Regions from separate parts of the Micromonospora sp. NPDC048909 genome, predicted to be linked through region 1. Evidence: riboswitches for the same ligand, from Rfam matches in the RefSeq annotation. Region 1 holds a riboswitch; the other holds the start of a gene.

What was found. Region 1 has a riboswitch for ZMP and ZTP ahead of AB0C04_RS14075 (bifunctional 5,10-methylenetetrahydrofolate dehydrogenase/5,10-methenyltetrahydrofolate cyclohydrolase). Riboswitches for the same ligand answer to the same signal wherever they lie in the genome.
Region 2: another riboswitch for ZMP and ZTP. It lies ahead of AB0C04_RS25915 (glycine hydroxymethyltransferase); the one in region 1 lies ahead of AB0C04_RS14075 (bifunctional 5,10-methylenetetrahydrofolate dehydrogenase/5,10-methenyltetrahydrofolate cyclohydrolase).

What each region holds. Positions count from the first base shown of each region.
Region 1 covers NZ_JBEZFU010000004.1:401,864-405,253, reverse strand. The annotation lists gene AB0C04_RS14085 (alpha/beta hydrolase) at 1-638, opposite strand, end outside; gene AB0C04_RS14080 (DUF2332 domain-containing protein) at 793-1,728, opposite strand; ZMP/ZTP riboswitch at 1,892-1,973, shown strand; gene AB0C04_RS14075 (bifunctional 5,10-methylenetetrahydrofolate dehydrogenase/5,10-methenyltetrahydrofolate cyclohydrolase) at 1,993-2,883, shown strand; gene AB0C04_RS14070 (hypothetical protein) at 3,011-3,390, opposite strand, start outside.
Region 2 covers NZ_JBEZFU010000011.1:119,927-123,316, forward strand. The annotation lists gene AB0C04_RS25900 (S8 family serine peptidase) at 1-597, shown strand, start outside; gene AB0C04_RS25905 (hemerythrin domain-containing protein) at 731-1,231, shown strand; gene AB0C04_RS25910 (hypothetical protein) at 1,293-1,619, opposite strand; ZMP/ZTP riboswitch at 1,687-1,776, shown strand; gene AB0C04_RS25915 (glycine hydroxymethyltransferase) at 1,795-3,234, shown strand.

The DNA.
Region 1 (3,390 bases):
GAGCGGGACCCGGTGTCCATGGTGCTCAGCTCGGCGATGCCACCGTCGATCCGGTCGGTGCGGGCCGGCAGCGCCGCCACCACCGCCACCAGCAGGACCACCGCCGCCAGCAGGCCCGTCGCACCCCGGCGCAGCCACACCCACCCCGGCCGGCGCGGCGCAGTGGTTGGTTCCTGGGCGGCGGCGGGTTCGCCGGCGACAGCCGATCGGCCGGCGGCGGTCCGGGTCGCCCGGCGCCCGGCCCGGGTCGCGCGCCGGGCGAGGCCGGCCCCGTAGGTCGCGCCGACCAGCAGCGGCAGCAGCGTGAACAGGCCGTGCAGGCCCCGTCCGAGCAGCAGCGCGGCGACACCGAAGCCGCTCAGGTGCGGGGCGTCCACGGTCGGACCACGCAGCCGGATCCGCACCAGTTCCACCGCCACCGCGAAGAGCACGGGCCCGGCGAGCATCGCCCAGCGCGACCGGCTCAGCCAGCCGGCCACCAGGCCGACGGCGAGGCTGACCGCGACCGACGCGACGGCCTCGAAACCCGTGCCCGGCCCGCGCGGCGTCCAGTAGCCGACGACCAGCCCCCAGAGCAGCGGCGGCAGGAACGCGGCCACAAGACGCGGCGTGGGACGCGGGAACGACGGCTTCGCCATGAACACCTCACCAGGGTCGGGCCCTCGGGAGCCCGAGCCTACTGATGATCGATGCCACGCTCTGTCCCACTCCGGTGACGATGAGCCTCCGCTCGACCGGCCGCCGCTTCCCTCGGGTCCGCGCGGGCGGCTCGGCGCCGACGCCGGAGCCTCGTCACCCCATCCAGACCATCGCCTGCCCGTGCCCCCGGGTCCAGGCGAGCGGCGTCCCGTCCAGCGCGAGCACGTTGTGCATCGCCTCGCCGGGCGACGCCGGCAGCGAGGCGTGGGGCAGCACCTCCGGCGCCTCGTTCGCGAGCCAATGGCCGGGCAGTGCGCGTACCAGCTCGACGAACGCGTCGCGCCGTGGCTGGGGCACCTGGTAGAGCACCGAGGTGTGGAACACCACGAGCGTCGCGTCGGCCGGCGCCTGAGCGGCCAGCGCCGGCAGGTCGTCCACCAGGTCACCGCGGACCAGCCGCGGTGGCTCGGCCGCGGCGACGGCGGCCGCGGCGCGCAGCCGGGCCCGGCGGTGGGTCTGTTCCGGCCAGATCAGGGCGTCCAGCCAGGCGATGTCGGCCGGGTCGGTCACGTCGAGCGGGTTCAGGTCCAGACCGGCCCGCCACACCACCTCGGGCCGCGCGGCCGGCACCGGCACCCCGACCGCGGCGCAGTCGAGCACCGGCTCGCCCGCGCCGACCTGACGCTCGCCGTAGCGGTAGGCGTACCGGTCGGGGTAGAGGCAGAGCCCGGCGGACGCGCCGACCTCCAACAGGGCGAGCGGCTGCGGCAGCGCGGCGAGCGCCGGCAGCAGCACGGCGCACCGCCCGGCCTCGTTCGTCTGGGTGGCCCGCACCCGCATCTGCGCCGCGATCGCCGGCCAGTTCGCCACCACGTGGTCGTGGAAGGCGGCCGGGTCGTCGAGCGGGCCGCCGAGCAGCCGTACGACGCCGAAGAGCAGGTTCGGCTGCCGCTTGGCCGGCGGCAGCTCGTCGAGCAGGTCCAGCAGCTCGCGGTCACGGGACACCGCGAGCGACAGACGCTCGTACGAGGGTGAGACGTCCCGCGTCTCCCGGGTGGCGAACTCGACGTACGCATCGGCGGTCGTCATCCTCCGATCCTCGCAACCGATCCCGGCCGCTGTCCCAGGTCCGTGACGCAGCTCCCACCGGGCCCTGCGCCCTCGACGAGAAGATGTTCCGGTCGAACTACGGCCCGCTCTTCGCCCAGCCCTGACCCCGGCGCACCCGTCCGCCCTGGTGATACGGCATCATCGAGCTACCGGCGACTGGCGGCACAGGGATGGTGGAACCATCGGGGAGCCTCTCGCGGGCGTCGACCGCCTGGGCGCCCGCGCCGAGGAGTCCCTACCCAGATGACCAGCGCATCCACCGAGATCACCACGTCGGGTCCGGCCCGGCTGCTGCCCGGCGCGCCCGTCGCCGAGGCCGTCCTGGCCGAGACCTCCGCCGCTGCCGCCCGCCTGGCCAGCCGCGGAATCATCCCGAGCCTGGCCACCATCCTCGTCGGTGACGACGACGCCAGCGCGCGCTACGTCGGCATCAAGCAGCGCCAGGCCACCGCCCTCGGGTTCGCCTCCCCGCACGAGCACCTGCCCGCCACCGCCACCCAGGACGACCTGCACCGGGCCATCGCCCGCTTCAACGCGGACCCCGCCGTGCACGGGCTGCTCGTGCAGTACCCCGTACCGGCGCACCTGGACTACGACGCGGCGTTGCAGACCATCGACCCGGACAAGGACGTCGACGGCATGCACCCGCTCAACATGGGCCGGCTCGCCGTCGGCGTGCCCGGCCCGCTGCCGTGCACCCCCGCCGGCATCGAAGCGCTGCTGGCGTACTACGACATCCCCGTGGCCGGCCGTGAGGTCGTCATCCTCGGCCGCGGCGCCACCCTCGGGCGGCCGCTGGCGATGCTGCTGTCGCAGAAGCGCCCGACCGCGAACGCTGCCGTCACCGTCGTACACACCGGCGTCCCCGACTGGCCGCGCTACACCCGCCGCGCCGACATCCTCGTCGCCGCCGCCGGCGTACCCGGCATCGTCCGACCCGAGCACGTCAAGCCGGGTTCCGTCGTCATCGGCGCCGGCGTCCGCTACGACGGGCGACGCCTCCTGCCGGACGTGGACGAGGCCTGCGCCGAGGTCGCCGGCGCCATCACCCCCCGGGTCGGCGGGGTCGGGCCGACCACCGTCGCGATGCTGTTCCGCAACGCCGTACGCGCCGCCGAGCGCGCCAACCAGTAAGCCGGGAGTCCGCGGATACCAGTGACCGCCCGACCCGGTACCGGGTCGGGCGGTCACTGGTGTTCAACCGCTTCGCAGCAGACGCTGCGCGTACGTACTGGCGCAGTACCAGTATCTGAAGCGTGCGCTATTCGCCGTTGTCGCCCACGTTCGGCGAGGCGGTGACAGCGCAGACGAGTATCCGACCGTCCAAAGTGCCGACCGCAAGGCGGCCGTCACTCAACCGGACCATGGAGAGCGGGACAACCGGGTGGCCGTCTACCTGGAGGTGCTGCCGGTCTTGCACAGACCCGTCCTCAGCACGCAGGATCACCAGTTCCCCCGAGTTGAACGCGACGTAGACGAAATCGCCGTCAGCGTCCAGCGCGGTGGCCTGGTGGTCTGCCTTGAAGACCCATTGCAGCTCACCGGTCGGATAGGCACGGCGGACCACGAAAGCGTTCCCACGCAGCAGTCCCGCCCGGTCATGGACTTGCCCGGTATGCACAAGGGCGGGCCCGGACTGAC
Region 2 (3,390 bases), on a different contig from region 1:
ATCCGCTACTCGCAGAGCAAGGGCGTGCTGAACATCGCGTCCGCCGGCAACTCCAACGTCGACCTGGCCCACAAGTTCGTCGACGCGGGCAGCCCGAACAACGGCACCCCCGAGGTTCGGGAGATCAACAACGCCTGCGTCGACCTGCCGGCCGAGTCGCCGGGCGTGCTGACCGTCTCGGCGGTCGCACCGACCGGGAAGAAGAGCTACTACTCCTCCTACGGCCTCGGCGTCGTGGACGTCACCGCTCCCGGTGGTGACAGCCGCTTCCGTACCGGGGGCGTCAGCCCGACCACGACCGACCAGATCCTGTCGACCACCTTCAACACGGCGACGCGGACCAACGGCTGGGGTTGGAAGCAGGGCACCTCGATGGCCAGCCCGCACGCCACCGGCGTCGCGGCCCTGGCCCTGTCGGCCCACCCGGGCATGACGCCGGGTCAGCTGGCGTCCTTCCTCGAGCGGACGGCGGAGGCGCTGCCGTGCGAGGAGGGCGTCTGGGAGCCGCGGCCCGGCTTCCCGGCCACCTGCACCGGGGGCAAGCGCAACTCGTTCTACGGCGCGGGCATGGTCAGCGCGTACAACGTGGTGAAGTGACCACATCGCACGGATGACGGTGGGGGCCCGGCGCGCGGGCGCCGGGCCCCCACCCCGTTCGAGGGACGGTTGTTTCCGCAGTTCAGTGCCGGGGTACCGGACGATCACCTGACACAGTCGAGGAGGTCCGCCGGTGTCCACTGATGCCATCGTCCTGCTGAAAGAGGACCACAAGGAGATGCGCCGCCTGTTCAAGGCCTTCCAGGATGCCGAGGAGGGCCCGGCGAGCCAGCGGGGCAAGCTGGTGGGGCAGATCGTGGAGGCGCTCACGGTGCACACCTACCTGGAGAACGAGGTGATGTACCCGGAGGTCCGCAAGCTCCTGCCCGACCTGGAGGACGACATCCTCGAGTCGTACGAGGAGCACCACGTGGCGGACGTGCTCTGCGCCGAGCTGCACGCCATGACGGCGGAGGACGAGCACTTCAACGCCAAGACCACGGTGCTGATCGAGAACGTCCTGCACCACGTCGAGGAGGAGGAGCAGGAGTGGTTCCCCAAGGTGCGTGAGGCGCTCGGCCGCAAGCAGCTCCAGGAGATCGGCGAGCGGATGATCGCGCTGCGGGCCGACGCGCCGCGCAAGCCGACCGACCCGAAGGCGATCAAGAAGGCGGTGGACGCGGTCACCGCCTGAGCGGCTTCGACGACGTGGACGGGCCCGGCATCGCCGGGCCCGTCACTCGTGTGCCGGAGGTTCAGTCGGCGGAGCCGGGTTCGGCCATCTTCCGGTGCTGCTCGGACTTGAGCCTGTCCGGAACGATCTTGCCGACCGCGGTCTGCACCTTGTTCGTCAGCGAGCCGGCGGTCACCGTCTGATCGCCCTTCATCAACGCCGTGAAGCCCTGCTCGGCCACCGTCCGCGGGTCGTCCTTGCGGCCGGCGCCGACCCGGGTGTCCTGCATCCGGGCCCGATCGAAGAACTCGGTGTCGGTCGGGCCGGGCATCAGGGAGGTCACCGTGACCCCGGTCTCCTTCAGCTCGTTGCGCAGCGCCTCGGCGGTGCCCCGCCAAGGTGCGCCCAACCACCCGGGCCGCGACCGACTCGCGGCCGAGGTCGGCCTGGCCGGCCCCGGCCGACCCGGTAGGATCGGCGCGGGCCGTGACTGGCGCGTGGGGATGGGGAACCATCGGGGAGCGGCCCCGTCATGAGGACGCATGCCGAGCGCCTGGGCCTTCCGTACGCCAGTTGGAGGTTCCATGCCGTCGCCGAACGCCGAATCCACCGCCTTCCGCAGCGCGCTCGAGGTGATCCGTGCCGTCGAGCCCCGGGTGGCCGACGCGATCACCGCCGAGCTGGGTGACCAGCGCGAGTCGCTGAAGCTGATCGCCAGCGAGAACTACGCCTCCCCGGCCACCCTGCTGGCCATGGGCAACTGGTTCAGCGACAAGTACGCCGAGGGCACCGTGGGCCGCCGCTTCTACGCCGGCTGCCAGAACGTCGACACGGTCGAGGCGCTCGCCGCCGAGCACGCCCGGGAGCTGTTCGGCGCCGCGCACGCGTACGTGCAGCCGCACTCCGGCATCGACGCCAACCTGGTCGCGTTCTGGGCCGTGCTGGCCGACCGGGTGGAGTCTCCGGCGCTGAAGAAGGCCCAGGTCCGCCAGGTCAACGACCTCACCGAGGCGGACTGGTTCGCGCTGCGCCGGGAGCTGGGCAACCAGCGGATGCTCGGCATGTCGCTCGACGCCGGCGGGCACCTCACCCACGGTTTCCGGCCGAACATCTCCGGCAAGATGTTCGACCAGCGCAGCTACGGCACCGACCCGGCGACCGGTCTCATCGACTACGACAAGGTCGCGGAGATCGCCCGGGAGTTCAAGCCGCTGATCCTGGTCGGCGGCTACTCGGCCTACCCCCGGAAGGTCAACTTCCGGATCCTTCGGGAGATCGCCGACTCGGTGGGCGCCACCTTCATGGTGGACATGGCGCACTTCGCCGGGCTGGTCGCCGGCAAGGTCTTCACCGGCGACTTCGACCCGGTGCCGCACGCGCACATCGTCACCACCACCACGCACAAGTCGCTGCGCGGCCCGCGCGGCGGCATGGTGCTCTGCCAGCCCGAGCTGGCCGACCAGGTCGACCGGGGCTGCCCGATGGTGCTCGGCGGCCCGCTGCCGCACGTGATGGCCGCGAAGGCCGTCGCGCTCGCCGAGGCCCGCCGCCCGGACTTCGCCGACTACGCCCAGCGGATCGTGGCGAACGCCCAGGCGCTCGCCGAGGGGCTGCTGAGCCGCGGCGCCAACCTGGTCACCGGCGGCACCGACAACCACCTGGCGATCATCGACGTCACCTCGTACGAGCTGACCGGCCGGCAGGCGGAGCAGGCGCTGCTCGACGCGGGCATCGTCACCAACCGCAACTCGGTGCCGCACGACCCGAACGGCGCCTGGTACACCTCCGGCATCCGGATCGGCACCCCCGCGCTGACCACCCGGGGGCTCGGCGCCGCCGAGATGGACCAGACCGCCGAGCTGATCCACACCGTGCTCAGCCAGACGAAGCCCGGCGCCAACGCCGACGGCACCGCGTCGAAGGCCAAGTACGTGCTCGACCCGGCAATCGCCGACAAGATCAGCCGCCAGGCCAGCGAACTCCTGACCGGCTTCCCCCTCTACCCCACCGTCGACCTCACCTGACCCACCCCGCCCCGCTTGTTGATCATGCAGTTGTGGTGCCCGGACGGTCCCGCTTCGCGGAGTGCGTCCACCACCACAACTGCGTGATCGCCGGGCGCCACGGGGGCCGATCAGGGGGTTAGGGCACGGTTGCGGAGGGCGCGCAGCGTGCGATAC